One region of the Thermostichus sp. OS-CIW-31 genome, then DNA from elsewhere that is predicted to be linked to it. Evidence: riboswitches for the same ligand, from Rfam matches in the RefSeq annotation. Region 1 holds a riboswitch; each other region holds the start of a gene.
The links. A riboswitch is a leader RNA that binds a small molecule or an ion and turns the genes downstream of it on or off. The one in region 1 is predicted to bind cobalamin.
Positions count from the first base shown of each region.

Region 1 (10,176 bases):
TCGCAGGGATCCCCGTTGGCAGGTGCTCACCCCCAAGCCCTTGTCCCCTTCCGAACTGGAACGGCAACGCAATCCACGGGCCCGCTCTGCCAAACTGCGAGTGGCTGCCCGCAGCAGTCAGATGTAGGTTTAGGTTGGTTCTCCCGCTCTCAAGAGATCGGCTACCGTGAAGCGGACAGCTGTCCTGCTGAGGCCGGGAATCGGGAGAAGGGGGTTGCTGTTGGGGGGCGCGGGGAACTAGGGTGAAGCGGAACCGGCAGTCCTGCACCGTCGGATCCCTTGGTGTGTGTGAGGTTAAGCCCTATGGTTAGCCAGCCTTTGAACGCAGGTCTTGATCGTCCCAAAAGCCCTCGTCGCCACAGACAGCCTTCTGCTCTGAGCCGACCCCTCTCCGGTACAGTTCAGGCCAGCCGCACCCAACCTTTGAATTTGAAGTTGAAATCAGCCCATCCTCGCAGCCAACATTCGGCTTGGGCAGAACACCTAGGCTGGTGGAAGCAAATCTCCACAGGGATGGCTATCCTCTCCGGGGTTTCAGTGTTGAGCCTTTACAGTTGGACTGTGCATACCCAAAGCCGGTGGAGCCAGCGTTACCAGGTGTGGCAGCAGATGCAGCGCAACGAACGACAGTTTCTGCTGACTCAAGAATCCATTGCCAATTCTCTGCGGGAAATTGCCGACCGCTCCGAAATGGTGCCGCTGGTACCGGATCGGATGATCGAGGTGCCGATTGCCTCTCCCAGCCAAGTTGAGCCGGATCCAGCCCACCAGGCAACGGCTTTGCCAGAAATCGAAAAAGCCCCTCTTTTCTATCCGGTTGGGTACTAAATTCATACGGATCCCGCCCATGACGGCTAGGCCAGCGTCCCCATCTTGCTTTCCCAAAAGCTGTGGGTCTTGTGAAGTCTCAGCGTATCTGATACATTTACGCTGAACACTGCTGAACATCACTGTTCAACTATGCAGCGATAGCATTCTGTTTGTTTCCAACCAGAATGGCGGTATCCCGCAAAGCTTTGAGTAGAATACCCAAAGCGCAGTTTCCGTGTCGTCTTACTACCAATTTTCTGCTTTGCTTTGGCTACCATGTTGGCAGACTCGAAAGTAAACAGAAAGATCAACTGGTAGTAATCCGTACTGAGCATATTATACATTATTTTCAGTATGGTTGAGCTTATTATTGACTAGAGTCATGCTCTGTTCTCTAAAAGGCTAAGGGATCCCTGGGCCTCAGGATCTGGAATAGTAGTGGGCTACTCTTTAACTGCTTACAAAGCAAAGAAGAAGTCTGGCCCAGGTTTTCTAAGTTGGTGGGATGTGGCCCATCCAAAGCCCTGGGATTGCCGTTGGGATCCTGTTCACCCCTGGAGATGACATCCCCCCTGGCAGGATAGGAACTCCAGAGCAGGGGATGTATGATGCCTAGCACGGCTTTTTCGGAGCAATCGCAGAGAAAGCTGTACCGACAGGTTGTCCTGGGGATCAGCCAGGGCATGTAAAGGGGAAAGTCCGGTGCAAATCCGGCGCTGTGCCGCAACTGTGATGGGCTTGGGCTAGACCCATGCCCTCAGTCAGGATGCCCGCCTGCGGTTCTGGCTCGCATTTCTTCCGCGTCGCACGGAATCAGGAGCTTCAAGAAAGAAAATGAATCCCATTCTAGGTCTCAGCCTGGCGCTGGGGGGTCTTGTTTTGGGGATCCCAGCGTGGGCGCAGCCGGCAGCTTCCCCGCCCTCAGCTCAAGAGGTTTTGGAAACCGGTGTTAGCGCCGAGATTTTAAATCAACCCGTCACCACACCTTTTCGCCGTCCTGGTTTGCTGCGGGATTCTTCCCGCCCGGTTTACGTCATTACCCGCCAGCAAATTCGAGAGCAAGGGGCAAGAACCGTTCAGGAGGCCCTGCGCTACCTGCCCGGGATCCTCAGCGACGGCACGGCGGGAACCCAGTTGGGAGCCCTTAGCTCCCAGTTTATGCGGGGAGGACGAACGGCCCAGGTGTTGGTGCTGTTGGATGGCCGCCCCATTAACGACCTGGGCTTTTTTGGCGGGTTCGATCTGTCTCAGATCACTACAGATGTGGTCGAGCGTATTGAGATCTCTCCAGGTGGGGGCTCCACCTTATACGGCTCCGATGCCGTTGGCGGGGTCATCAACATCGTAACCCTGGAGCCAAAGCCGGGATCCGAGACCGTGCTGGAAGCGGCTATCGGCAGCTACGGCCTCAATGAGCAAGGGATCCAGAACCGCGGCCAGGTGCAGGATCTGGGCTGGGTGGTCAGCTATCGCCGTCTGCAGAGCAACAACGACTTTCCTTTTGAAATTAGGCGTTTGGGCAAAGCAGGCAGGCGGGAGAACTCGGCAGTGGAGTACCACAACCTACAAGCCAAACTCACCTGGCAACTGGCAGAAGGCCAGGTCCTAACAGGAAATGCCCTTTATCTCAATAAAGCGTTTCAGGTGCCCGGCAGCACCGAGTTTCCCTCCCCCGATGCAGGGCAAAACACCAACGACCTGCTGTTAGATCTCAGTTGGCTGTGGGATCAAGAGAGGGGATCCCTGCAAGCCAGGGTATTTTTTGACGACCTCAACTATCGCTTCAGCGCCCCACAAAGCCAGGGATCCCGGGATGAGATCCTGCGAACGGGGTGGGGATCCCAACTGCAATACACCTGGAAGGCTGCTGAAAACCTGGAGCTTACTCTAGGAGCAGACTACCGATCCATTTCAGCTCGCAACACCACCTTCTCCTTTGCCAGGGGATCCACCAACGTCAACTATGACAATACTGTGAATCAGGGGGCATTCTTCGCCCGCCTGGATTACAGGCCACAGCCCAACTTTTATCTCAACTTAGGTGTTCGCCAAGATTCGAGCAATCTGGTCAACGGTTCGGCCACCTCTCCTGCCGCAGGGATCCGCTGGGTTTTGGCAGAAGGCACCACCCTGAGGGCCAATTATGCCGGCAGCTTTCGCACCCCCTTGATCTCAAACCTGTTCTTTCGGCTGCGCGGCTTTTTTGAAGTCGACGGCAACCCCAATTTGCGACCGGAGCGGGGAGAGAGTTTTGACATTGGCCTGGATCAGGCTTTGGGAGATTTTGGCCTACTGCGCTTGACCTTTGCCCATAACCGCATCCGCGATGGCATTACCTTTGTCAGCACTGGCCCGCGCAGGGGAACCTACGAAAACATTGAGCTCGTGGAATACACGGGCTTGGAAGCAGCCCTGGATTTGCGATTGGGGGAAAACTGGACTCTTTTTGCCAACTACACCCTGAACGATCCCATCATCCGCTCGGCGCTGGATCCCAAAGCGGTTGGCAAACAGCTAGCCTTCGTGGGAGCAGACAGCTTCAACCTGGGCCTGAGCTACCGCGATGCAGAGGATCGGTATGCCTCAGTTTTCCTGCATCACATTGGCACTTTCTTTACCAACAACGCCAATACCCAATCTCTGCCCGGCTACACCAACCTGGCTCTGCGGGGAGGGATCCCGGTAGCAGAAAATCTCGCTCTAGAAGTGGGGGTTGATAACCTGCTGGATGAGCAATATGAGGTTTTCCCCGGCTACCCCGGAGTGGGTCGCACCGTTCGGCTTAATTTAAGGGGCCAATTTTAGAGCGACTTGAGGCTGACTTTTAGCTGTCTAACTCACTGCTGAATCCTTGGCCAAGACATTGAGATCGTCTTTGCCTCTTCTCACACCCTTTGCTTGGACAGAAACCTATGACTATATCAAGGAGCACCATGTCTCGATCAACTTCCCAGTTGCCCATCCAAGCTGGCAGCGCTGCCCAGCAACCCAGCAGCCATTGTCTTTGGGTTTGTGTCACTTGCGGATCTCGGTGGGTTAACGGCCAAAAAGAAGGGATTAGCAAGGGAGAAATGCTGCTGTCTGCCCTGCAATCTCAAACCCTCAATCCTCAACTGACCCTGAAGCCGGTTGCCTGTATGAGCGGCTGCAGCCATGCTTGTGTCGTTGCGTTGGCAGCACCTCAAAAGATGACCTATGTTTTTGGAGATCTCGATCCAAAAGATGTGGATCTCATTCTGCAGACAGCAGAGCTCTACCTCACCAAGTCAGATGGGATCCTACCCTGGGCCGAGCGCCCTCTCAAAAAAGGGGTGATTGCTCGTATTCCACCACTGCACTGAGGAGCTTTCTCATGGCCACTTTTACCCCCTGGATAACCCCCCTCCATCAAGCTTGGCAGGAAGTTTCTCTGACGGGTTGGACAACCCTTTATGAAGGGATCCCTGCCCACATCGACTGCTTGGGGCCGTTGCTCTACGAGCTGTTTCAAGAGCACTGGGCCGAGATCCAGGTGGGCCATGTGGCGGAAGGCGGGGTGCTGGAGCTGGCTTTCAAGAAACCTCCAGCTTTGTGCGTGCTCTACGATGGCTATCTAACCGTTGCCACCGAAACTTGGCACCTGCATTTGTGCCTGGAGGAGCACCAAGGCGGCCCCCATCGCAAGACCCCACCCGAGCTGCGCCGCAAAAGATTGGTTAGCCGTGCTGCTCTCTACCGGCGCCTCAATCCCCAAGGTCAGCCCCGCATGTGGGGGATCCAATTCTGGAATGGAGCAGAAGAGTCTTTGCTGCAGATTTTTCTGCCCAGCCCCTTTTTGGGTCCAGAGGAAGACTACCTGCCGGAAGGCAAAGCAGATTACCAAAAGCTTTCTCTTTACGAGCGCATCCGCGCCATCTATGTGCAGGGGAAAGAGCGGATCCCCTATGAGGATAACCCTCTTAAACGTCCCTACCTTGCTGTTTGTCGTTCCAGCCGTTGTTATCCTTCCCGCAACTACCAACCGGTTGTAGAAGCTCTGGAATCCGCCCTTCGAGAAGCCAACCTAGACGTACAGGTTATCACCTCAGGCTGCTTGGAAGTTTGCCAACAGGGGCCGGTGGTTTTTTACTCCGGAGATTGCACCTGGTACAAGCGGGTTACTCCCCAAGTAGCTCGACAAATTGTTTTTGAGCATTTGCTTAATGGCTGTCCTCTGAAAGACCACCTTTTTCCAGGAGATTAAAGCATGATTGGCCTGCAATCGAGTGCTCAACCTATCCCCATTCCCAGCTCTCGCCGCTTAATCCCAGCCCCACTTTGGATACAAGCTGCTCAAGATTTGGCCCGAGGCTGGTTCTGGCCCAGCTTGTTTACCACCGTCGGCTGTCTCAGCAATATTGCTTATACATGTACCCTTCCTTTTGTAACTGTTGGTATTGTTGCAGGCACAACTTTAACCCGCCAAAGGGCAGCCATTAGTGCTTTGATGATTTGGCTGGCCAACCAAATCTTTGGCTACACCTGGCACAACTATCCCCGCACTCCCGATTCGTTTGCCTGGGGGTTGGTGCTGGGGATCGGCACGGTGGGGATTGCTCTTGCTGGCGGTTACCGACCTCTGTTTTCTCAGTCCAAGCCGCTTCGGCCAAGGCAACTGCTGCTGAACTATCTCTGGATCCCGGCCATGCTCATCTTGGGGTTTCTGGCTTTTGAAGGGCTGATTTTGGCAGCCGGCCTGGTTTTGGGGGGAACGGAGGGCCTGACCCTGCCCATCCTGGGCAAAATCTGGTTGCACAACTGGCTGTGGACAGGACTTTGGATTGGGATCCACGCGCTGCTGGTGTGGGACAGAGGACGTCGCCGGGTGTGGCTGGGAGAGGGGAAACTGCGGTGAGCTGCTCCCGTACAAGCTCTTCCCATCCCGTCAGCGGTGCGGAGTACCTTTGCAGTGATCTGGAACATCCCCAAGAGGGATCCAGGCCAAAATAGGGGCGACCTATGTGGGAGGGGATCCCTTTGCAACTCAGTCGCGTTAACAGTGAGGAGCATTCCTGCCATCCTCTGCTCTTGGCTTCCCAACGCCTCTTGCTGTTCAGCGGCAAGGGAGGAGTGGGCAAAACAACCTTGACCTGCGCGCTGGCTCGCCAACTGGCCCAGGTGGATCCCCAGCGCCGTCTGCTCCTGATGTCCACAGATCCCGCCCACTCGTTGGGGGACGTGCTGCAAATCTCGGTTACGGATGTGGCCCAACCCTTGCCGGATCGCCCCAATTTACAGGTGCGGGCTTTGCAAGCGGAGATTTTGCTGCGGTCTTTTCGGCAAACCTATGGGCCGGCCCTGGAGCTCATTGCCGAGCGGGGCAGTTGGTTTGGCCGAGAGGATCTGCTGCCGATCTGGGATTTGGCGTGGCCGGGGGTGGATGAGCTGATGGCCATTCTGGAGGTCAACCGGCTGCTGGCGAGGGAGGAGGTGGATACCGTTATCTTGGACACGGCCCCCACCGGGCACACCCTGCGGCTGTTGGAGCTGCCCGACTTTTTGGATAATCTTCTGGCTGTGTTTGCCACCTTTCAGGCCAAGCACCGGGAAATCGCCCAAGCCCTGACAGGCACCTATCGACCGGATGAGGCGGATGCGTTTTTGGCCCAGTTGCAGAGGGAACTGGAGGGGGGCAAAGCCCGCTTGACCACTCCGGAGAGCACCTCTGCTTGGCTGGTGATGATCCCGGAGCAGTTGAGCGTGGCGGAAACCCGCCGCTTTTGTCAGCAACTGCAAAACCGACGCGTGCCCATCGGCGGTCTTCTGGTCAATCAGGTGCTGCTTGCAAGAGAGAATAACAGCCAACCTTCGCTGCCCGCTGCTCTCCCCTCTCCTCTCTACTCGGCGCGGCAACAGGAACAGCGGCGTGTGCTCAAAGCCCTACAGGAGGAGCTGCCCGGATACTCTATCTGGGTCTGTCCTTATCAACTGCAGGAGCCGGTTGGGTTGGCGGCCCTGGATGAGCTGGTGCAGCAGCTTCGCCCCTTGCCAGAGGTGCTGCTGCAGTTGGAAGGGATCCCAGAGCAGAGAGCGGAGAGAGAGTCTCCCTTCTCTACCCTCTTCCCTTCCTTCAGGGGGATCCCGGCTCTACCGGATTTTTTGACCCAAGGGATCCGACTGGTGTTGGTGGGGGGCAAAGGGGGTGTGGGCAAGACGACGGTGGCCGGGGCCCTGGCTTGGAACTTGGCCAAGCGCCATCCCGACAAGCAGCTGTTGCTGGTCTCCATCGATCCGGCTCACTCGCTGGGGGATCTGTTTCAGACAAAACTGGGTCAGGATCCCATTCCCCTGCTGCCCAACCTGCTGGGGCAGGAGGTCGATGCGGCGGCGGTGCTGGAGCAATTCCGGCAGGATTACCTGGAGGAGGTGGCGGCCATCTTGGCGGGGGAGGGGACGGCAGGGGTGGAAGTCCAATACGACCCGCAGGCGTGGCGGCAACTGCTGCAGATGCCCCCACCCGGCTTGGATGAGGTGATGGCCCTGTTGAGTGTTCTCCGACAGGAGACGAGCGGGCAGTTCGACCTGGTGGTGCTGGACACGGCCCCCACAGGGCATCTCCTGCGGTTTCTGCAGATGCCCCAGGCTCTGGAGGGCTGGGTAAGCTTGGCCCTGAAGCTGTGGCTGAAATATCGGGATGTGGTGGGCAGGCCGGAATGGGCGCAGCGGATGCGGGAGCTCTTGGCCCAGGTGCGACAGCTCCGGCAGCAGCTCCAGGATCCCCAGTTTGTTACCTTTATCCCCGTCTTTAACCCCGAGCAAGCAGTTCTGGCGGAAACCGAGCGTCTCTTGGCGGAACTGGATGCTTTGGGGATCCCTCATCCCTACGCCGTTCTCAATCGGGTGTGGTTGGAGGATTCTACCCCCTTTGGAGAGGCCCTCCGCCGTCGTCACCAGACTCTTCTGGCCCAGCTCCCCCAGCCATTTTCCCAGCAGGCCATCTTGACCATCCCCTTCCTACATCCTCCCAGCTTGGAGAATATCGGCTCCTACTTATTGGCTCCTCAGGAGCCCTAACCTAGGGGTAGACCTTGCTCACCCAAGGAGTTATGGATCCCAAGTTGGAAGAACGCGCCCGCGAGCTGCGCACCCTGCTGCAGAAGGCCAGCATTGCCTACTATGTCCACGATGCGCCCATCCTGGAAGACAGCGTTTACGACCGCCTTTACCGCGAGCTGCAAGAGCTGGAGCGGGCTTACCCTGAACTGGTCACCCCCGATAGCCCTACTCAGCGGGTGGGAGAAAAACCTGCAGAGCATTTTCCCACCGTCTTCCACCGCATCCCCCTCTACAGTTTGGAAAACGCTTTCAACCCAGAAGAACTGGAGGAGTGGCAAGAGCGCCTGCTGCGAGTTTTGGGCCGTGCCCCTGTTCCCGACAGCAGGACAGAGGGAGAGCTGGAATATGTATGTGAGCTGAAGATTGATGGCGCCGCCTTGGCCCTAACCTACATCGAGGGTCTTTTGGAGCGGGGTGCTACTCGGGGGGACGGACAGGCCGGAGAGGACATCACCCCCAACGTGCGCGCCATTCGTTCGATTCCCCTGCGGCTGGCGACAGCAGATCCGCCTCCCGTTTTGGAGGTGCGGGGGGAAGTCTATCTGGCCCTGGCCGAGTTTGAACGGATCAACCAAGAGCGTCGTTCCGCTGGGGATCCCCCCTTTGCCAACCCGCGCAACTGTGCTGCCGGTACCCTGCGGCAGTTGGATAGCCGCGTTGTGGCCGCCCGCAAGCTCAGCTTCTTCGCCTACGCCCTCCACTGGCCGGAGGGATGGCCTGCCGGGGATCCCCCGCAAACCCAGTGGCAGTGTCTGCAGCAGCTCAAGGAATTGGGATTTCCAGTCAACCCCCTTTCCCAGGTCTGTCGGGGCTTGGGAGAAGTGATCCAATTTTATGAGCGATGGCGGGCTGCCCAGCTCCCCTACGCCAGCGACGGGGTGGTGGTGAAATTGAACTCCTTGCGGCTGCAGGAGGAGGCCGGCTTTACGCAAAAATTTCCCCGCTGGGCCATTGCCCTCAAATACCCTGCCCAGGAAGTCCCCACCCGCATCCGCGCCATCGTGGCCAGCGTGGGCCGTACCGGCGCCGTCACTCCAGTGGCAGAGCTGGAGCCGGTTCCTTTGGCCGGCACCCTTGTCAGCCGCGCCAGCCTGCACAATGCCGATCGCCTGCGGGAGCTGGATGTGCACATTGGCGATACTGCCATCGTGCGCAAAGCCGGGGAGATCATCCCGGAGGTGGTCGGGATCCTAAAAGAATTGCGCCCTGCCGACGCTGTTCCCTACAGCCTGCCCAGCCAGTGCCCCGAATGCCACGCCCCTTTGGTTCGTCCCCCCGGCGAAGCCGTGACCCGCTGCCCCAACCCCGAGTGCCCGGCTAAGTTGCGGGGCCAATTGCAGCACTGGGCCAGCCGCGATGCTTTGGATATCGAAGGCTTAGGGGAAAAGCGGGCAGCCCAATTGGTGGAGAACTTGGGAGTGCGCACCGTAGCCGATCTCTACCGCCTCACCCCAGAGCAGTTGCAGGGCTTGGAGGGGATGGGATCCCGCTCCAGCCAAAAGCTGGTGCAAGCCATTCAGCGCTCTCGCCAGCAGCCCTGGGAACGGGTGCTCTACGGGCTGGGGATCCCCCATGTGGGGGTGGTCACCGCCCAGATTTTGGCCGGCCATTTTCCCACCCCTGAGCTTTTGGCCCAAGCCAGCGCAGAAACCATCGCCCAGATCTATGGGATAGGCGCGGAAGTGGCGGAAGCGGTGGTGGCCTGGTTTGCCGAGCCGGCCCATCGTCGCCTGTTGCAGGAGTTGCAGGCGCTAGGGATCCCCGCTCTTCCTCAGCAGGAGAACCCTGCCGTCTCCCAGATCCTGGCCGGGAAAAAATTCGTAATCACCGGCACCTTGCCCACCCTCTCCCGCCAGCAGGCCAAGGCTTGGATTGAGAGTCGGGGGGGCAAAGTCACCGCCAGCGTCAGCCGCCAAACCGACTACGTGGTGGTGGGCTCTGACCCCGGCTCCAAGCTGGAGCAAGCCCAACAACTGGGGATCCCCCTGCTGACCGAAGCGGAGCTGTTGGCGCTGGATCCCACCGTGGAATCCGGTGATCTGCATCCTTGACAGGGTGGATCCCCGAAAAACTTGGGTAGGGTGGGTTGTCTTAGCGGCAGGGATAATTTATGATTCACCTCTAGTGAGGAGTGGACGCCAATAGGGGGAAGCGAACGAAACACGGACAGTTCCTTCCCCTTTTTGGTTACAAAAAGGCGCGGCCACACCTCCAAAAAGTATCCAACTTAACTGAAGGATTCCTTTGCCAGTGCCAGATAAGTTCAACTATGATGGGATCAGCGGAGACGCA
Region 1 covers NZ_JBSSDA010000008.1:47,742-57,917, reverse strand. The annotation lists gene rsmH (16S rRNA (cytosine(1402)-N(4))-methyltransferase RsmH) at 1-127, shown strand, start outside; gene ACVWY9_RS06505 (hypothetical protein) at 304-828, shown strand; cobalamin riboswitch at 1,450-1,602, shown strand; gene ACVWY9_RS06500 (TonB-dependent receptor plug domain-containing protein) at 1,645-3,615, shown strand; gene ACVWY9_RS06495 (DUF1636 domain-containing protein) at 3,744-4,151, shown strand; gene ACVWY9_RS06490 ((2Fe-2S) ferredoxin domain-containing protein) at 4,163-5,032, shown strand; gene ACVWY9_RS06485 (hypothetical protein) at 5,276-5,683, shown strand; gene ACVWY9_RS06480 (ArsA family ATPase) at 5,806-7,842, shown strand; gene ligA (NAD-dependent DNA ligase LigA) at 7,875-9,935, shown strand.

Region 2 (10,176 bases), on a different contig from region 1:
CCTGGCTCAGCAAAAATCGGCTCTGCTGCACCTACTGGAGGCGACCGACCGGGGCCGGAAAGTTTCCCCTGAGCAGCAAGCCCAGATCCTGTCTCAGATTGCCGCCCTAGAAGCGCTCAACCCCACCCCCAAGCCAACATCGGCTCCTGAAGGGTTGGAGGGGAACTGGCTCACCCTATTTACCACGAGCACAGCTCTGCTGCGGCTGGCACAGTTGCCTTTTTTGACCACCGGCGAGATCTACCAGTGTATTCGGGCCAAGGCTGGACGGGTCTTCAACGTGGCGGAGATCCAGGGATCCGGCTGGCTGGGGGCTTGGGTGCCACGGGGAATCTTGGCGGTATCGGCACGCTTTTACCCCGAATCTGAGCGCCGGGTGAGGGTGATTTTCGAGCGATTGGTGCTCGGATCCCAAGCTTTGATGAGCTACGAGATCGAGAGTTTTCTCTATTTGCTCGAGCGGGCTCCGGAGCGGATCCCGGCTATTCAAATCGATATTCGCCGCCGCGAGCCAACGGGCTGGCTGGATATCACCTATTTGGATGAAGATTTGCGGATGGGCCGGGGCAGCGAGGGGAGTGTATTTGTCCTGAAACGGGTGAGTTGAGACTTCGGCTAGCCGGAGGGCTTAGAGGGTTCCGTTTCGGCTATTTTGTGAGATAGGTTTTGGGTTAGGGTGAAGCCTATTTCCTGTAGAACTTGCAAGGCGCGGTAGGACTCCCGCAAAGCTTGCAGCTCCTGTTGAGTTTGCTCCAGTTGCCGGGCTTTTTGCTCCTGTAAGAAGCGCAGCCTTTGATTTTCGGACGCCGTGCGACGCAGAACGTGCTTGAGTTTCTGCTTCTGCTGCTGAAGCCGAGTCCGCCTCACCTCCAACTGCTGCAGTTGGATTTCTTGGAGTTCCAGTTCTATTTTCAGAGTGGCGACCTGCATCTGGAGTTGGCGAAGTTTTTGGTTGAGCTCTGGCTCTGGTGTGGGTTTTGCCGACTCAGGGCTTGGGGAAGAAGGTGATGACAATTCTTGTAGGGGCTGCAACTGTTGGGCCTTGGCCTGCGAAGCTTGATCCTGGTGCTGCTTGCCCTGCAGTCTTACTTGAGTGTGTTCGCTTACTTCGGTTTCAGTTTCCGTCTGCTGCTCAGCTTGATCAAGAATTTGTCGATCGCGGATCTGGGTTTGAGGATCCTCGTCAACCGACTGCAAAGGGAGAGAATCCTCCTCGGGTTGCCGAGGGTTGCCGCCATAATCGGCGGGATCAAAGGGAGACAGAGCCGCTACCAGCGAGGCCCGAAAATCAGTCCAGGAGCCCGACTGCAGACCCATCTGAACCACCCGCCAGGCCCCATAGGAGGCCCCAGCGGCAGCCAGGATCCCAGGGATCCCGGCCAGGGAGAGGGAAACCTTGGGCAGGGTGGGCAGGATCTGATCCAGCAGCCCCACCACCAGAGCGAAGACGAAAATCCCGCTCCCCGCAGCAGCGGCACCCGAGACCCAAGAGGAGCGGGAAAACATCGTCATTGGCTTTTCGTTATCACAATCGCTAGAGCGGGAAAACCAGGTTCAAAAATGGCCTGTCTGCACTCAGTTTATCCCGCCAGCAGCCTCTGTTTCCCTCTCAGGGCACCTGCCATGCCCGTTGGTGGTAGCCCTCTAATTGGGCCCAGGGATCCCCAGCCGCTGCGTGGGTATGGCCGTGGTCGTGGTGAGGGTGGGAATGAGGATGGTGATGGGATCCGTGCCCGTGATGGTGGTGATGATGCTCGTGAGGATGGTGATGGGTATGCCCAGCTCTGACCTCTGCGCTCACGGCCAGGCGAAACTTGCACAGGTGGCAGTTCATTTGGGTTTGGCCCTGCAGGGCTTCCTGCTCCAGTTGCTGCAGGCTGTGCAGCACCGTATCCACAAGGCCCAATTCCGGCAGCATGAGCCAGTCGATTTCCGACTGTCGTTGTCGTTGTTGTTCCACTGCCGCCTCGATTTTTTTCACCAACACCCCCGTAAACAGAAAGTAGGGCAGCACGATCACCCGACGCGGATGCCAGGACGAGGCCCGCTCCAACCCCACAGGCAGGCGGGGATGGGTAATGCCGATAAAGCAGGTCTCCACAGCGGCAAACCCGGATCCTTCCCAAAGCAGCCGAGCCAGTTTACAGGCTTCGGCATTGGCCTCAGGATCGCTGGAGCCGCGACCCACAAATAGGAGCACGGTTTCTGCCTCTGGGATCCGCCGCGGTTGGGCAGCTATCAGAGCAGCCAATCGGTCTCGCAGCAGTTGCAGGATCTCGATGCGGATCCCCAGCGGCCCACCGTAACGAATGCGCAACTGGGGATAGAGGGCCTGCAGGCGATCCAGTTCCATCGTCACATCGAACTTGTTGTGGCGGGCCCCAAACAACAGCAGCGGCAGGACCACAATCTCTTGCCACCCTTGGGCAATACACTGCTGGATCCCTTGGGCGATACTCGGCTCCGTCAGCTCCAGAAAACAAGGGATCACCGGTCGATGGGGAGTGAGGGATTGGTAGACTTGGGCCAACTCCAGAAAGGCTTGCCGCCCTTCAGGGTCGCGGGATCCGTGGCCGATGAGCAACAGGGGCAGGGGGACAACAGGAGACTGCCCAACCGCAAGCGGAGGGGAAACACTGAGGGTATTCAACACAAAAAACTCCGTTCCTTGTGAATCGCAAGGGGTACAGGACAACGGCAGGTGGGTGTTCTGGCTGAGGGAGGGATCCCATCACAGTTGCGTCACAGTGGCGGACTTGCACCGCGCTTTCCCCAGTCTGCCTGAGCTTTTTAAGTTAGCTTGCCTCTTGCCATTCACCAAGCTCCCGGGGGGGATGTTCTTGTCTGCCAGAAGATAGCCCCGAGACATGAGCGGTACGGCAGACTCATGCTCAAAGGGCAGCAAAACTGTTGCCGCGCTAATCCCCCTTGCCCCTGGGAGAGGGCCTAACGCCGGCCCGCTGGTTTGGGGGGCTGAAAGTGTCGCAGGCGCAGGGCATTGGCGACCACCGAAATGGAACTCAGGGCCATTGCCGCCCCGGCCAGCATGGGGTTGAGCAGCCAGCCTGTGAAGGGATAGAGCGCCCCAGCAGCAATCGGGATCCCGAGCGTGTTGTAGATAAAGGCGAAGAAGAGGTTTTGGCGGATGTTGTTGAGGGTAGCCCGGCTGAGTTGAATGGCTGTGGCGACTCCCCGCAGATCCCCCGACATGAGGGTTATATCGCTGGCGGCCATCGCCACATCCGTACCCGTACCGATGGCGATCCCCACATCGGCTTCTGCCAGAGCCGGAGCATCGTTAATGCCATCTCCCACCATCGCCACCCGGTGTCGAGGTTGTCTTAGGCTGCGTATGTAAGCTGCCTTCTGATCCGGACGGACTTGGGCAATTACCCGCTGAATGCCTGCTTGCCGAGCAACCGCTTGGGCCGTGGTGGGGTTATCCCCGGTTAGCAGGATCACCTCTAGGCCCATCTGTTGCAGGTGTTGCACTGCCTCAGGAGAGGTGGGTTTGAGCGGATCGGCAATGGCCAACAGCCCCGCCAGGCTCTGGGATTGGGCTACGCCGATCACCGTTTTGCCCTGGCTTTCCCAGGTCTGAACCCGCTCTGACCAAGAGGGATCACAAGGGATCCCCATCTCCTGTAGCCAGCTCAGCCGACCGATGCGAATCCACTGATCTTCCACCCAAGCCTCTGCCCCACTGCCTACCCTTGCCTGAAAGTGCCAGGCAGGAGGGATCACAATTTTTTCGGCTTCGGCTTTCTGCACCACCGCCTGGGCCAAAGGGTGTTCCGAGTGCCGCTCCACTGCCGCTGCCAGGCGCAACACCGTCAGGGGAGAGGAGCCATTAGCCCAAATATCGGTGACGGTAGGGCGACCTTCAGTCAGGGTGCCAGTTTTGTCCAAGACCACCGTGCGCAAGTGGTGGGCCAATTCCAGGCTGTCGGCACTTTTCACCAGGATCCCCAATTCTGCCCCTCGTCCCGTGGCCACCAGGATCGAGGTGGGGGTCGCCAACCCCAGCGCGCAAGGGCAGGCGATGATCAGCACCCCAATTGTGTTCACCAAGGCCAGTGTCGGGTTATCGGCCAGCACCCACCAGAGCACAAAAGTTAGAACTGCCACCCCAATCACCGCCGGCACAAACCAGGAGGTGACCCGATCCGCCAACTGTTGAATCGGAGCTTTGGATCCCTGGGCTTCCTGCACCAGGCGCACGATCTGGGCCAGAACCGTGTCTTTGCCCACCCGCCGCGCCTCCATCACAAAGCTGCCCGTCTGATTCAGCGTTGCCCCAATCACCTCATCCCCCGCCGACTTGAGTACAGGCAGGCTCTCGCCGGTCACCATGGACTCGTCGAGGGTGGAGGATCCCTCTAGAATGACCCCATCCACCGGCACCTTCTCTCCGGGGCGCACTCGGATCCGATCCCCCACCTGCACTTCCCGAATCGGAATATCCTGCTCCACCCCATGGCGAATTACCCTTGCCGTTTTCGGTTGCAGCCCGATCAGCTTGCGAATGGCTTCGGAGGTTTGCCCCTTAGCCCGTTGCTCCATCCACTTGCCCACCAGAATCAGGGTGGTGACCACCGCCGACACCTCATAATAGACATCCGGGTGCAGTCCTTGCCGGTGAAAATAGTCGGGGAAAACCGTTGGGAAAACAGAATAGAAAAAAGCCGCGCTCGTCCCCAAGGCCACCAGCGTGTTCATATCCGCTGAACGCCGTTGCCAAGCAGCCCAGGCTCCCCGGTAAAAATGCCTGCCCACCCAAAACTGCACCGGAGCCGTCAGCAGCAACTGCAACCCAGGATTGTGCAGCCACATGGGAAAGCCCGGGATTTCCATTCCCAGCATCATCGGCAGGGATCCGATCACCAGCACCGTGCTGATGCCCACCCCCATCGCCACCTTCAGCTTCAATTCCCGTTCTGCGGCCCGTTGGGCGATCCGCTCTGGGTCTGTCGGATCGTCCAGCTGCCAATCCTCCTGGATAAGGCGCGCCCGATACCCCGCCCGCTCCACCGCCCGAATCAGCGCCTGCGGATCCACCAGCCGGGGATCCCCTTTGACGGTGGCCTGCTCACTGGCAAAATTCACGGATCCGGAGGATACTCCCTGCACCTGAGTGAGGGCCTGTTCGATGCTGCGGGCGCAGGAGGCACAGCTCATCCCTTGCAGGGCCAACTGCCAAGTGCCCTCAGGAGAAGGCGCAGAGGCCGATAGTGCACCCGATGACCCTTTATGGGCAGACATGGCAACACCTTGTTGATGAAACGACAGCTACTCTCCACCCTGGGCAGGGCGAAGGCAGCCATCTGTACAGAAATTCAAAACAGACGCCCGACCGTTCCCGGCCCAAAATTGACTAGGCCGGGGGATATCCCACCTGGGTGAGGGCCTGCCGCAAATCGCTCACAGACCGCCCAGAAGTAATCCGCACCTGTTTGGTTTTGGGATCCCCTTCCACCTGGGCCTGGGGATCCAGTTGCCGCACCGCTTGCGCAATGGTGTCCACGCAAGCCGCACAGGCCAGCTTGGGCACTGTCAAAACAACCTGCATCTTGGAAAACCCCCCCAATGCCACTGAAAGGATGCTAAACCTTACAGTGGGCTGGAAGGTCAAGAGGGAGGCTGAGGCTCGTCCATATTCCAGCGGTAGTCCACCTGATAGCCCCGCTGTCGCCACTCTTCCTCCAGTTGCACCTGTTGGGTGAGGGCTTTGCGCAGGGAGTTGATCAGCTCTTGCGTGCGGCCTCGGTTGCCAAAATCCTGTTCTTCCACTGCCGGAAAGGTTTGCCGCTCCAACACCCGCAGCAGAAATTCGTAGTGGATATGAGCCGGCACAGGAATACGTTTCATCGGTCTGAGCAATCCTTAGAGATCCATTGTTCTTAACAGAGATCCATATGATGGAGGGTTCTCATTCACTGAGATGACAACAGGTGGCGCACAGCTTGGCCGGGATCCGGCTGGGTCACCAGCGCTTCCCCCACCAGCACAGAGCGCACCCCCCAGGCCCGCAACTGCTGCAAATCGGCAGGGGTATGGATGCCGGACTCGCTGACCACAGGCAGATCGCCAAGGAGCTCCGAGTGGGCGGCCAACAGGTTGCGCGTTGTGTTTAAGTCCACCGCAAAGGTTCTCAGATCGCGATTGTTGATGCCAATGAGCACCTGCCCCCTGGAGTCTTGCAGTTGGGGCAAACGCAACACCCGCTGCAACTCTTGGGAAGTGTGCACCTCCAGCAGAGCTGCCATGCCCAATTGCCGAACCAGCTTGAGAAAATAGCCCAAGTCCGCATCCGAGAGAATGGCGGCAATCAAGAGCACCGCATCTGCCCCCAGGCTGCGGGCCCAGAGGATTTGGTAGGGGTAGAGGATGAACTCCTTGCAGAGGATGGGGATCCCTACTGCCTGACGGATCCGGCGCAGATACTCGCCGCTGCCCTGAAAGAACCGCTCATCCGTCAGCACCGAGAGGCAACTGGCCCCACCGGCTTCATAGCTCTGGGCAATGGCTACCGGGTCAAAGGGATCCCGCAGAACGCCGCGGCTGGGAGAGGCTTTTTTGACCTCGGCAATAAGGGAAACAGGGTGAGGCGACTGGGTGAGGGCCGCCACAAAATCCCGCACCGGCGGAGCCTGATCCAGTTGCCGTTGCAATTCCTTGAGGGGAAGCTGCTCCCGTTGCCGCTCCACCTCCTGCTCTTTATGCCAGACGATCGCTTCCAAAATGTGGCGCGGTTTGGCTTCCGGCGCTGTTGTCTGGTACACCTGAGAGGCTACGACCACCGGCGGGGCAGGAGAACGCCGACGAATAGAAAGCGGCTCACCTTGCAGCTCCATACAACCCCCGAACACAACTCTACACCACACCCTAGACTACTTTAGTGCTCGGCCAGCGGTTTGAATAGCTACCCCAGGCATCCCCAAAACTCATCTGGCGAAGGCGTTTTTTTTACCCTATGGTTGAGTCTAGAAAGGTGGTGTAGTCTTTATGCGCCTCGGCGAGCCATGTTCTGGCGGCCGTCCATTTTTCCCCGGCCAGGGGCAGTGGCTCGGTGGGGTCAAGGCTGGTGCTGTCCATGCTGTTTTAGAGGAGTTCAGGCGTGCTGTACCTAGCAGAGCTATCCAAGCCGATTGGATTTGCCAAGTCGTCTCTGCAATTGCTGGCCAAGCAGCAGCAGGACAATACCTGGGTGGCCGTGAACGAAGAATCCATTACTTTGGAAGGCCGCATCGCCCAGGAGGCTGGGCGCTTCAAGGATGGGTCATTGGTGCTGGCGGAAATCTCCGGCAACCGTCAGGTCGCCCGCATCAGCGAAGCCGCTCGCCAACTGGTGACCTATCTGCAAAACTTCAGCCAACTTCAGCTCAGAGCCCGCAGCCAGGAGGAGGAGATCGAGGTTTGGAAACAGTCCCTCACCTTTCAGGCCCATGAGCTTAAACGCCGCGAGATGGATCTGGCAGCCCAAGAAGAAGAGGTGCAGCGGCTGTATGAGCAATACAAGAGTGTGGAGGAAGATCGCAAACTTCTGGACAGCCTCAAAGAGGAACTGGCAGCCCAGCAAGCTTACTTAGCTGAACAACAGCGCCTGATCGGAGAGCAGCGGGAAGCTCTGAATCGGCAGCGGCAAGAGTTGGAAGCCCAGTTGCAAGAAGCTCGCTCCAGCCGCTTGGGGGAGGCAGAAGCAGCGCAGCTACAGGCTTTGATGCAACAGCTCCAGGAGAGTCTGCATCCGGCTGGGGATCCCTTGGCGCTTCTGCAAAGCTTGAAAAGCCACATTCAGCAGCAGCAGGAGCACTTGAATCAACAGATTGCCCAACTGGAAGCAGAACGTCAGCAGGCCCAGATCCGGCAAGACGAGCTGGATCGGGACTACCGCGCTTGGCAAGAACGCCACACCGCTTGGTGGGGATCCCGACAATCCCTGGAGCACAGCCAAGCAGAATGGCAAACTCGGCAGGGATCCCTGCGAGCCCATCAAGAGCACCTGCAGAGGATTCTCCAGCAGCTGCAATCTCAAGAGAGCCTATACCAGAAAGCCTCTCGTCTGGTGCAGGAGTACGACTTTATCGTCGATGGCAGCAGCAACGGCAGGGCTGGGGAGCCGGCGATCTCGGTCGAGGAGCTGGCGGCTTTGGTCAGCCAACTGCGCCGAGATTACGAGCAGCGGGCGGCCCAGGTCAGCCAGCAGCGGGCCGAACTGGAGCAAAACCGGCAAACCCTGCGGGAGCTGCAAGAGCGGCTGGCCAGCGCCTCTCCAGAGGAGCGGTTTGACATCGAGATGGATATCGACTATGCCCAGTCTGCCTGCAGTGCTTTGGAAGAAGCCCTGCTGCCTCAGGAAAAAAACCTGCAGCGAGAGTATGAAGAGTTGACCCGCCAGGAAGCCCGCCTTAGACAGCTGCAAAATCAAGCTGCTGCCCCGGTTCAGGTCGATATTGGGCCGCTCCTGGAACAGATCGGCAGCCAGAAGCAGGATCTTCTCCAAGAAAAAGGTCGTCTGCAAACCCTCATTCAACAACTGGAATCGTCCTTGCCTTCTCAGCAGGAGCAGCTCGCCCGCCAACGGCAGGAATTGGAGCAGCAGTGGCAACACCTGGAGCAAGAGGAGGGATCCCTGCGGGCGCGCGCCCAGGCCATGGCAGAAACCTGGGGTCGCCTCAATCACCTGCAGGCCACCCTCTACCCAGAGCGGGATCGGTGGGCAGCGTTGGCGGGAGAATTGGCGCAGTTGGAGACGGAGCTGAGCCAACACCAAGCCAGAAACTCCGCCGCATGCGACCACGTCCAACAGGTACACTTTCTCCTGGCTACCCTCGCGCAGGCGTGAGGAAGTTCACGTTTCCTGTGGGGGGTGGGGAGAACCGGCGCAAGCGGAACTGCGGCCTTAATTGAGGAAAACAAATCTGGTAAAATTCGCTAGCACCCTGCAGCCACTGGGGCTCCTAATTCTCGGGCGAGGGGACTGCAGAGGTTAGTGCGTTTTGCCCCGCTTCTTGCTTGCAGTTGCCAAGGATATTCCAGTGTGAGGTCAGCTTGTGCGAATTGCGGTCGATGCGATGGGGGGTGACTACGCTCCCGAAGAGATCATCAAGGGCGCCCTGCTGGCCCATCGGCATCTGCGGGTCGGGATTGCGCTGGTCGGTCGTCCAGAGTCCCTCAAGCCCTTTTTGCCTCAGCCCTTGCCTGCTGGGATCACCATCGTGCCTGCCGAGGACGATGTGGGCATGGCGGAAGAGCCGCTGATGGTGCGCAAAAAGCCCAAAGCCTCCATCAACATCTCGATGCAACAGGTGCGCTCCAACCAAGCGGATGCCGTGGTGGCCGCCGGGAATACCGGAGCAGCGATGGCTGCGGCCTACCTGAATTTGGGCCGGCTGGCAGGGATCGATCGCCCGGCCATTGGCGCTCTTTTGCCCACTTTGAAAGGCAAGCCGGTGCTGCTGCTGGATGTGGGGGCCAATGTGGATTGCCGGCCCCGCTTTTTGGAGCAGTTTGCCCGCATGGGATCCCTCTACTGCCAGTGCGTGCTGGGGGTCGAGCGTCCGCGGGTGGGCCTGCTCAACATCGGCGAGGAGCCCAACAAGGGCAATGATTTGGCTCTGGCCACCCACCAGCGTCTGGCCCAGTTGCCAGGGATCCATTTTGCCGGCAATGCCGAGGGGCGGGATGTGCTGACCGGGGAGTTTGATGTGGTGGTGTGTGACGGCTTTGTGGGCAATGCCCTCCTCAAGTTTGCCGAAAGTGTTGGCCAGGTGATCACCCAGGTGCTGCGGGAGGAGCTGCCCCGCGGCTGGCGCGGCAAGTTGGGCTGCTGGCTGCTCCGGCCCAACCTCAAGCAGGTAAAGCGGCGGATGGACTACGTGGAGTATGGCGGTGCTTTGCTGCTCGGCGTCAACGGCATCTGCGTGATTACCCACGGCAGCTCCAAGGCGCCGATGGTCTACCACGCCATTCGCCTGGCCAAAGAGGCGGCAGAACAGAAAATCCTACAGCGGCTGCAGGCGGAAATGGTTGACCCTCGCGAACCTGAATCCAACCCCAGGCGGCGCACCCGGCCCCTTCAGGTCTACTCTGGCTCTGGCCCGGAAGTGTTGCCGTTGGGATCCCTGGAAAGGACTTCCTCCCGCTGTCCCGAACCCGTGGAAGATGCCCAGCCAT
Region 2 covers NZ_JBSSDA010000029.1:9,962-20,137, reverse strand. The annotation lists gene ACVWY9_RS13175 (PAP/fibrillin family protein) at 1-607, shown strand, start outside; gene ACVWY9_RS13170 (hypothetical protein) at 616-1,512, opposite strand; gene ACVWY9_RS13165 (sirohydrochlorin chelatase) at 1,610-2,653, opposite strand; cobalamin riboswitch at 2,684-2,819, opposite strand; gene ACVWY9_RS13160 (heavy metal translocating P-type ATPase) at 2,947-5,262, opposite strand; gene ACVWY9_RS13155 (heavy-metal-associated domain-containing protein) at 5,375-5,569, opposite strand; gene ACVWY9_RS13150 (DUF5340 domain-containing protein) at 5,629-5,868, opposite strand; gene trpC (indole-3-glycerol phosphate synthase TrpC) at 5,934-6,854, opposite strand; gene hmpF (pilus motility taxis protein HmpF) at 7,118-8,845, shown strand; gene plsX (phosphate acyltransferase PlsX) at 9,054-10,176, shown strand, end outside; gene ACVWY9_RS13130 (beta-ketoacyl-ACP synthase III) at 10,165-10,176, shown strand, end outside.
Region 2: linked by a shared signal. The riboswitch ahead of ACVWY9_RS13165 (sirohydrochlorin chelatase) and the one ahead of ACVWY9_RS06500 (TonB-dependent receptor plug domain-containing protein) in region 1 are both predicted to bind cobalamin.

Region 3 (10,176 bases), on a different contig from region 1:
GTTTGCTCAGCGATCCGCCTGGCTGAAGCGGGTGGCAGGGATCCTGGAGGAGCGCAAAGCGGAGTTTGGCCGCCTGATCAGCTTGGAGATGGGCAAAACCTTGGCCTCTGCCGTTGCCGAAGTGGAAAAATCCGCTTGGGTTTGTCGCTACTATGCCGAGGAGGCAGAGGGATTCTTGGCCGAGCGCTCCATATTGCTACGCAACGCTTACGCGAACGCCAGCGATGCCAGCCGCAGCGGGATCCGCTACCAGCCGCTGGGGGTGATTTTGGCGGTGATGCCCTGGAACTTTCCCTTTTGGCAGGTGTTTCGCTGTGCCGCCCCAGCCCTGATGGCGGGCAACACCCTCTTGCTGAAACATGCTTCCAACGTGCCCCAATCGGCTTTGACCCTAGAGCAGATCTTTCGGGAGGGGGGATTTCCGCCAGGGGTCTTTCAAACCCTGCTGATCACAGCAGCCCAGGTGGCAGAGGTGGTGGCGGATGAACGGGTGCGGGGGGCCGCCCTCACCGGCAGCGAAGCCGCCGGCTCCAGCCTGGCCCGTTTGGCCGGTCAATATCTGAAAAAAACGGTGTTGGAACTGGGAGGGAGCGATCCCTTCATCGTGCTGCCCAGCGCCGATCTGGAGGCAGCAGTCGCCACAGCGGTCACGGCCCGTCTGATCAACAACGGCCAGTCCTGCATTGCCGCCAAACGATTTATCTTGCACAGGGCTATCGCTGAACCTTTCACGGCTGCCATGACGGAGCGATTTCGCCGGCTCAAGGTGGGGGATCCCTTGGATCCGCAAACGGACGTGGGGCCTCTGGCTACCCCCAGCATCCTGCAAGAGGTGGACGGACAGGTGCAGGCTTTGGTGCAAGCAGGAGCCAAAGTCCATATCGGCGGATCCCCCTGGGGAGGAAATTTTTACCCGCCCACGATCCTGAGCGACATCCCCCCGGATCATCCGGTGGCCCACCAGGAGGTGTTCGGGCCGGTGGCGCTGTTGTTCACCGTACCGGATGTGTCGGCAGCCATTGAGCTGGCCAACAACACGCCCTTTGGCCTGGGCGCCAGCGCCTGGACAACCGATCCAGAGGAACAAGAGCGCCTGCTGGAGGAGCTGGAGGCGGGATCCGTGTTCATCAATGGCATGGTCAAGTCCGACCCGCGCCTTCCCTTCGGCGGCATCAAACGCTCAGGGTATGGACGGGAACTGAGCCGGGAAGGGATCCTGGAATTTGTAAATGTCAAAACCTTTTGGGTGAAGTGATGGCGGAGACTGCTCAAAGGGATCCCCAGCCGGCGGCGGATCCTGTAATCAAGCTGGATCAATTCCTCAAGCTGGCGGGGGTTGTTCCCACCGGCGGGCAGGCCAAGCAGCTCATCCAAGCGGGGCAAGTGCGGGTGAATGGTGAGGTGGAAACCCGGCGGGGACGCAAGCTGCGCCCTGGGGATGAAGTGGCCGTGGGAGGTGGAGTTTGGCGAGTGCGCCTGGATAAGACCCCAAAGTCAGATCAGCTAGAAATCGCAGGAGCCCCGCACTGTACCCGTAGGGTCAGTGTCGGGAGGAATGCGGAAGTTATGATAGAACCATGACCCAAGTCCTGACCGTCTCCTGCAAGCTCAAGGTGTCCCAGTCGCAAGCCGCAAAGTTGGATGCGACAATGGATGCCTTTGTGCAGGCGTTGAACTGGGTCAACCAAAACACACCAGAAAAAGTAGTCAACGCAGTCAAACTCCAGTCCCTTTGCTATTACCAGATTCGCGCTCGGTTTGGCTTGTCCAGTAACTTGGCTCAGCAGGTCTGCAGACGGCTGGCCGGTGCCCGTAAAGTTGCCCGACAGAAAAACCGTCCGGTCAAAGCGTTCAAGAGAGGCTTTGCGACCTACGATGCCCGTATCTTTTCGTTTCGCGAGAAAGACTGGACGGTGTCGCTGACCACGGTGGAGGGTCGGGAGCGCTTTGAGCTGGCGATTGGCCGCTACCAGAGAGAACAGTTGGCAGGCTCCAATCCCAAATCTGCCACTCTGGTCAAGCGCAAAGACGGTTCCTACTCCATTCAAATCTGTGTGGAAACGGAACCATGCCCACCGCAACGCACGGGTAGAGTGCTGGGGGTGGACTTGGGGAGGACGGATATTGCCCATACATCAGACGGGGACAATTGGAATGGACAGCAGTTGAACCGAGTCCGAGACCACTACTCTCGATTGAGGGCGGCACTCCAACGCAAAGCCAGTAAGGGCACACGCAGTTCGCGGCGCAGATGCCGTCAACTGTTGCAACGGCTGTCTGGCAAGGAGAGACGCTTTCAGGCGTGGGTCAATCATCGCATCTCCAAAGCTATTGTCTCTAGGGCAAAGGCGACAAACAGCGCTATTGCTCTGGAAGACTTGACAGGGATTCGGGAAAGGGTCAATCAACAGCCACGCAGCAAAGCCGAACGGCGCAGGGCCAACAGTTGGGCGTTCTACCAACTACGTCAGTTTCTGGAATACAAGGCGAGGGCTGCAGGGGTTTCTCTGATTCTTGTGCCGCCTGCTTACACGTCGCAGACCTGTCACCGGTGCTTACACATCCACCCTGAGCAGGGCAAGTCCTACCGCAGTGGCAAGTCGTTCAAGTGTGGGCACTGTGGATGGGAAGGAGATGCGGATTTGAATGGTGCGAATGTGATTGCGCTTTTGGGGGCTGTCGTAAACCAGCCTAGAGGTTCGGGCCTGTTTTGTTCTCTGGTAGAGCAGAGCAGGCTCAGGGCTACTGAAAGCCCGCTCCGTACCGCTTAGCGGTCGGAGCCGGGTAGTTTACGTTCTTGGTGGCCACTTCCAACACGATCTTGCCCACCTCGGTGTTGCTCAACTTGCCGGCAGCGGTTTTGTAGGCCCAGATCGCCTGCTGTTCCAAGTCGATGGCGGCGTTGAGAATGGCGATGTCGGCAGTGTTGGACTGAGCGGCACCGGGCAGGCTGCGCAATCCAATTGCTCCACCTACGCCCGCCAGCAAACCAGCCAACAACAAGCTGCGGCGGGAAGTTGCAGGGCTGGGATCCCATTCGGCGGCCAATTGAGGCAGAGCGAAGGGAGTCTTCGAAGTTTTCATCTTAAGTCTCCTGTCTCGAAAGATGGCAACCAACCTTCAGGGACTTGCTCTGGGTCGGGCAATTCCCTCTCGGCCTGGTCTGATGGGAATACGCCGCTGATGCCACGGCGGATGCCTGGGGGAAAAGATTTGGATTGTGTGCTCAGCTTTTGGGCTGGGCTATTTTGAAAGTTGGATTTCACTGGGGACAAGCGTTCGGTCGGTAGTGTCGTTAGCCATCCATTCGATTCTGGGCGTGAACTTACACATTGCTCTGCCGGAGGCCAGCCTACAGAGCTACGCCACCTGGATTGAGGCGCGTATTCGGGAGAGTCAGGGCGCTCAGGTGGTTACCTGCAACCCGGAAATGATCATGCAGGCGCAGCGGGATCTGGCCTTTGCCCAGGTGCTGCAGGCAGCAGAGCTGGTGATCCCCGATGGCATTGGGGTGGTGTGGGCTTTGCGACGGCAAGGGATCCGCGTCCAGCGGGTGCCGGGGATCGAGCTGGCAGAGGCCCTGATCCCGTTGGCGGCAGAACGGGGGTGGCGCTTGGCCCTGGTGGGGGGAAGGCCGGAAGTCAACCGGGCAGCGGTTCGACATTGGCAAGCCCAGTTTTCTGGTTTGACCATTTGGGGCTACCACGGCTACTTTTCTGGCAACGAAGAAAAAGAGCTTCTGCAAGCTCTCCAGGAATTTCGACCGCAACTGGTGTGGGTGGGGCTGGGATCCCCGCGGCAGGAGCTGTGGATCCAAAAGTGGCGTCCCCTTTTGCCCCAAGCCATCTGGATGGGGGTGGGGGGCAGCTTGGACATTTGGGCCGGCCAAAAACGGCGAGCGCCCCGTTGGTGGCGTGACCATCACCTGGAATGGTTGTATCGTCTCTATCAGGAACCCTGGCGCTGGCGACGCATGTTAGCTCTGCCCAGCTTTGTCTGGCGAGTGCTGTGGGATCCCTCTTCTCGTTTGCGCCCCTAGTCTGCCGGCGCTCTCTCCCTCCTCTGTCTAGGCGCTTACTATGGTGATCGGTCAGCACATCGGCTATCCTCCTCGCTTACACCGTTGGGCGGGTACGGCTCCGACCCCTCATCCCCCTGCCCCAGCCCATCCAGAGGCCACCCTGGGCTTTTACAGCAGCACCCAATCCGGATCCCTGCAAGCCCCGGCCAGCATGGTGTCCTTGCGGGGCGTGAGCAAGGTCTTTCCCAACGGCAACTTAATTTTTCAGGATGTGAACTTGGAGGTGCGCCGCGGCGAGTTTGTGTTCGTAACTGGGGTCTCCGGGGCGGGCAAGTCCACCCTGCTGCGGCTACTCTACGGGGCGGAACAGGCCACCGAGGGCACGGTCATCGTCGATCAAGTCTGTCTCTTTTCTTCTGAAGGGCGGCGGCGACCCTATCGCATCCCACCTCGTCCTCTGGCTATGTTGCGGCGGCGCTTAGGGGTGGTCTTCCAAGACTATCGCCTTTTGGCCAACCGCACCCTGGCGGAAAATGTGGCCTTTGTGCTGCGCGCCCAAGGGCTATCCCCCGCAGAAATCCGCCGTCGCATCGGGCCGACCTTGAAGATGGTGGGGCTGACCGAAAAGCGAGATCACTTTCCCCATGAGCTTTCGGGGGGAGAACAGCAGCGCCTCAGCCTGGCCCGGGCCATTGTCAACATGCCGGTGTTGCTGCTGGCGGACGAGCCAACAGGAAACCTAGATCCGGAAAACTCCCTCTTGGTTCTCCAGATTTTGGAGCGGCTCAATTCCTTTGGGGTGACCGTCATCATGACCAGCCATGACCCCTATCTGGTGGAGCGGGCCGGCCACCGGGTGGTGCGCATGGAGGGAGGGCGCCTGTATGATCTGCGCTGAGGGGCTACCGGGATCCCTACTTTGCTCTTCACAAGCTTTTTGAGATCCCGGAGAGCAGCTTTGCCGGTTGCATCAGCAGACCGTAGGCCCTAAGCCAGCCGCATCAGCACAACAGCGGCACCGCCCGCGGCGACTTGTCAAGCCAGCCCGACCAGTTACATCAGCGGGTCGTGGGCCTTACTCGCGCAGACCCTCAGGTTGGGTTTCCAGAAGCTCCTCCCCTAGCTGATGAGCGGCAGCCACCATATTTTTCAGTGCGGGGATCACCTCCTCCCAGCGGCGGGTCTTGAGGCCACAATCGGGATTAACCCAAGTTTGCTCCACAGGCAAGTGGGCCAGTCCTGTGCGCAGCTGCTGCAGGATTTGCTCAACGCTCGGCACCGCAGGGCTGTGGACATCGTAAACGCCGTTGCCCACCTGGTGACGATACCCAGCCTGGGCAATTTGCAGCAGGGTTTTGTTGTTGCTGCGGCTGTTTTCAATGGAAAGCACGTCGGCATCCAGCCGCTCAATGTGCTCGATGATGTCCCCAAACTCTGAGTAGCACATGTGGGTGTGAATCTGGGTTTCCGGCTTGGCCCCGCCGGTAGCTAGGCGAAAGGCATCCACTGCCCAGCTGAGGTATTCTGGCCAGCGTTCTTTTTTCAGAGGTAGCCCCTCCCGCAGTGCCGGCTCATCCACTTGCACCATCACCGCTCCAGCCGCTTCCAGATCTGCCACTTCGGCTCTCAAGGCCAGGGCAATCTGCAAAGCCTGCTCCCGCCGGGGAATATCAACACGGGGAAAGGACCAGTTGAGCATAGTCACTGGCCCCGTGAGCATGCCTTTCACCGGCTTTTGGGTGTGGGACTGGGCTACTTGGAATTCCCGCACTGTCATGGGTTGGGGGCGAACCACGTCGCCGTAGAGAATGGGAGGGCGCACGCAGCGGCTGCCGTAACTCTGCACCCAGCCGTGTTCAGTGAAGGCAAAGCCTTCCAGCTTCTGGGCAAAGTACTCCACCATGTCGGTGCGCTCAAATTCCCCATGCACCAACACATCCAGGCCAATCTCTTCTTGAATGCGGATGCACTTGGCAATCTCAGCGTCAATGGCTGCTTCGTACTCCGCCTGCGAAACCTCCCCTCTTTTGTACTTAGCTCGCCACTGCCGCACCTCTGGAGTTTGGGGGAAGGAGCCAATGGTGGTGGTGGGCAAAGGTGGTAGCTGAACCTGCCGACTTAGGCGCTGCTCGTAGGGCAGGAATCGCTCGAAGTCCTGGAGCTTGAGGTTGGCCAAAGCCTGGCGCACTTGGGGGTTGGGGGGGCTAAACTGCGCAAAGCTCTGCCATTGCTGCTGGATTTCCGCCTGCTGGGCAGCAGTGTCTTCGCCGTTGAGGGCTCGCGCCAGGAGAGCTACTTCGGCCAGCTTCTGTTCGGCAAAGCTGAGGACATTTCTGAGGGGTTCCGGCAACTGGGCTTCCAGAGCAGCGTCGTGGGGCACAAATTGCAACGAAGCGGAAGGCTGCACCCGTAGGTTGGGAGCTACCCCCTGCAGCTCCCGCAGGCTGGCCAAGACGGTCTCAGGCTGAACCTTCCAGACATTCCGAGCGTCCACTACGCCAGCACCTAGGATCTGGTCAGCCGGAAAGCCATAGGTTCTTACCAGATCCAGGGTGTGGCCACGGGTAAAGTCAAGGCTAATGCCGGCCACCGGCAGTTGCACCACCCAGGGGTAAGTCTCCCCCAGGTCATCGAAGTAGGTGACCAAGTGGACAGGGATCCCGGCGGTTGCCAACTGGCGGTAGCTCATTTCCACAGCTTCCCGCAGGCCACTTCCCTGGCTGGTAACCAAAATGGGATCGTGAATCTGGACTTCTGGGATCCCCAGCTGTTTTAACTCCTGGAGGAGATCCCGGTACAGAGGAAGGAGCTTTTCCAAGTCCGCCCGCAGATCCCCAGATCGCTGGCTAAGGCAGAGCAAAGTCACTGGACTGAGGACAACGGGGCTGGTGCGCTCCCCTAGGATCCCTTGGGCCCGCCGAACTCTTTCCAAAAAATCCCCAAAGTTAGGACTGGGATCGGCTTCCGGCTCAATTTCGGGTACCAAGTAGTGGTAGTTGGTGTCAAACCACTTGGTCATTTCCAAAGCCGGCAGGCCCTCCCGCCCCCGCGCCATGGCAAAGTAGCGGTCTAAACCCGACAGGCCTCGGAACCGAGAGGGGATCAGCCCCAGCCAGGTGGCCCAGTCCAGTACATGGTCGTAGAGAGTCTGATCCCCTACCGCAATGTGATCAATCCCAGCTTGTAGCTGAGTCTGCCAGGCTTGAGTCTCCAAATCCCAAAAGGTAGCCAGCAGAGCCTCTGACCCTAGGGCACCACTCCAAAAGCCTTCCAAAGCTTTTTTGAGCTCGCGGCGCTTGCCCATGCGGGCATACCCCAATGTCATGGTTTGTGCAGTCATGTTGTGTGCCATCCCAAATACTGAGTTTTCTAATTTTCCTGCGTTCAATTCGCCCTCAACTGGGATCCCGCCCGCCAAGGAAGAAACCGGCTGTTCCTCTCTTGCCTCTGGAACCCCAACAAAACACTGCCTTTTGCGCAAAAAAGATACTCAACGCAGCCAGCGATCGCAGTGGCTACTTGCCAGCCACCAATTGAAGTCAGGAAGCCTGACATCTCACTCTTTCCTTCGCGTAGGCGGGCTGTAGATCTTGATAGATCTTGGTGCAACAGCACCCAAAATTTACTCTCTCCCGGCCAACTGGCTCAGAGTCTTGCTTGGGTTCTTGGACTTATTTCTACTGCTGAGGAGTACCGAAAGCTTGTGGGAGCAACGCCGGGAAAATGCTCAGGATAACGAAAGCAGAAACGAGCTAAAGCCAAGACAGTTACCATCTGTACCTCGCAGATGTTGTGAAGTTTAGAAAAACCATCGGCGGGCATTCTGACTGACACGGTTTTGGGGGACAAGATCTGGATCGGCAGCGAATGACTCTAGAGATTTGCTGCAGAACTTCTCCTAAACCGGATCACAGCTGCGGGACAGCGGCAGATTCTCACTGCTCTTTCCCCGTTTCCTCTGGCGGCTGATCCCCGTCAGAACCGATAGCTGAGCTACATCGTATCACGGAGTTCAGAGACGGGAGTAGAGTGCTTCAATCATCACCAAGCCAGCAGCCTTTGGAGCTACCAGACCTCACCTTTCACCCAGCGGTCTTGCAGGAAGTCATCGGAATCCTCTAAGCATCCTCCCCCCCTGCATTGCTCTCAAGATAAGGCAGTGATAGCTTAGCTGCCATAAGTCTTGTCCAGGAGGCAAGGGGGTTTGCTCCTTTTTGCTTTGCTGAAAAAGCGACAGATCGGGGTTTCTATGGCATCAAGCTTAAAAGTAACTGTGTGGTCTGTGGGCCTCTTCTTGCTGAGCCAGATGTGGGCTGGATGCGCTCAGAATGCTGCTGAGCGGACAGCTTTCGATCCAAAGCTAGCAGGATCCAGCGATCAAATCGTGCTGGCCATTGGAGGGGAAAGGGAAGAAGGATTTGATCCCACCCTGGGCTGGGGACGTTACGGTTCGCCTTTGTTCCAAAGCACTCTGCTGCGGCGGGACGAGAACCTTGAGATTGTAAACGACCTGGCGACTGGCTACACTGTCAGCCAAGATGGCCTAACCTGGACGGTAACCCTACGAAAGGATGCAGTCTTCTCCGATGGAAAACCTGTCACAGCAGCGGACGTGGCTTACACCTTTAACCAAGCAGCTCGGAGTGGTGGTCTGGTCGACCTAACCGCCCTAAAGGAAGCAGTAGCTATCGACACTCATACGGTGGAGCTGCGGCTGCAAAAACCCCAAAGTACTTTTGTCAACCGCCTTATCACCTTGGGTATCGTGCCTCAACATGCCCACGGGCCTGATTATGCTCGCAAACCCATTGGCTCTGGCCCCTACCGACTGGTGCAGTGGGATGAGGGGCAACAACTGATTGTGGAGGCAAATCCCTTATATTACGGCCAGACTCCTGGCATTCGGCGGCTGGTTTTCCTTTTCCTGGAGGAGGATGCAGCCTTTGCAGCAGCCCGAGCCGGACAGGTACACGTGGTTAGCGTGCCTCAGTCTTTGGCTAAGCAAACTGTTGAGGGCATGAAGCTTCACGCCATTCCCAGTGTGGATAACCGAGGGCTGATGTTCCCCTTTCCCCCTAAAACCGGTGCGACAACCCCAAAGGGATACCCCATCGGCAACGATGTGACTTCTGACTTGGCGATTCGCAAGGCGGTCAACTTCGCCATTGACCGACAGGCGCTGGTGGATGGAGTCCTAGAAGGCTACGGATCCCCTGCCTATGGCCCAGTCAGCGGTTTGCCCTGGGAAGAGCCGACCGCCAAGATTGAGGACAACAATCCAGACCTGGCCCGTCAGATTCTAGCTGAGGGAGGCTGGAGCGATAAAGATGGGGATGGGGTAGTGGAAAAAAACGGGCTGCGGGCTGAGTTCACCGTGCTCTACCCGGCCAACGACAGTATTCGCCAAGCCCTGGCCCTAGCTGTTGCAGAAATGCTGCGGCCTGTGGGCATCCGATTCAATGTCGAGGGCAAAAGTTGGGATGACATCACTCCGCTCATGCACAGCAACGTGGTGCTGTTTGGCTGGGGCAGCCATGACCCAACTGAGGTGTACAACCTCTACCACAGCAAAGCGGCCCAGGGGGGATTTTTCAATGCCGGCTACTATGCCAACCCGTTTGTGGATCGAATGCTGGATCTGGCTATGGAGGCCCCCTCTGAAGCTGAAGCTATCCCCTTCTGGCGGGCAGCCCAGTGGGATGGAAAGCAAGGCTTTACTGCCAAAGGAGATGCAGCCTGGGCTTGGTTGGTAAACCTGGATCATACCTACTTTGTCCACGAGTGCTTGGATATAGGCCAGCCGCAGGTACAGCCTCATGGCCATGGTTGGCCAATCACAGCCAACATCACCCGTTGGAAATGGACGTGCAACTGAGGTCAGTTCTGCTGTTTCTGGCTTATAAGCTGACTCGGCTGGGGTTGCTGCTGGCGGCTGTGGCAGTCCTGACGTTTGCCCTGCTCAGCTTCTCCCCTGTTGATCCCGTACAAGCCTATGTAGGGGCCGACATGCTGCAGATCAGCCCAGCCCAACGAGACCTGATTGCCCAGCGTTGGGGGCTGGATCAGCCCATGCTGCTTCGCTTTGGGAACTGGCTTGGGCAGATGGTTCAAGGCAACTGGGGCACCTCAATGGTGTTCAATCAGCCAGTGGTGCA
Region 3 covers NZ_JBSSDA010000011.1:25,343-35,518, reverse strand. The annotation lists gene ACVWY9_RS08080 (NAD-dependent succinate-semialdehyde dehydrogenase) at 1-1,255, shown strand, start outside; gene ACVWY9_RS08075 (RNA-binding S4 domain-containing protein) at 1,255-1,581, shown strand; gene ACVWY9_RS08070 (RNA-guided endonuclease InsQ/TnpB family protein) at 1,578-2,771, shown strand; gene ACVWY9_RS08065 (hypothetical protein) at 2,743-3,084, opposite strand; gene ACVWY9_RS08060 (WecB/TagA/CpsF family glycosyltransferase) at 3,290-4,039, shown strand; gene ACVWY9_RS08055 (cell division ATP-binding protein FtsE) at 4,233-4,919, shown strand; gene metE (5-methyltetrahydropteroyltriglutamate--homocysteine S-methyltransferase) at 5,097-7,361, opposite strand; cobalamin riboswitch at 7,818-8,022, opposite strand; gene ACVWY9_RS08045 (ABC transporter substrate-binding protein) at 8,271-9,896, shown strand; gene ACVWY9_RS08040 (ABC transporter permease) at 9,881-10,176, shown strand, end outside.
Region 3: linked by a shared signal. The riboswitch ahead of metE (5-methyltetrahydropteroyltriglutamate--homocysteine S-methyltransferase) and the one ahead of ACVWY9_RS06500 (TonB-dependent receptor plug domain-containing protein) in region 1 are both predicted to bind cobalamin.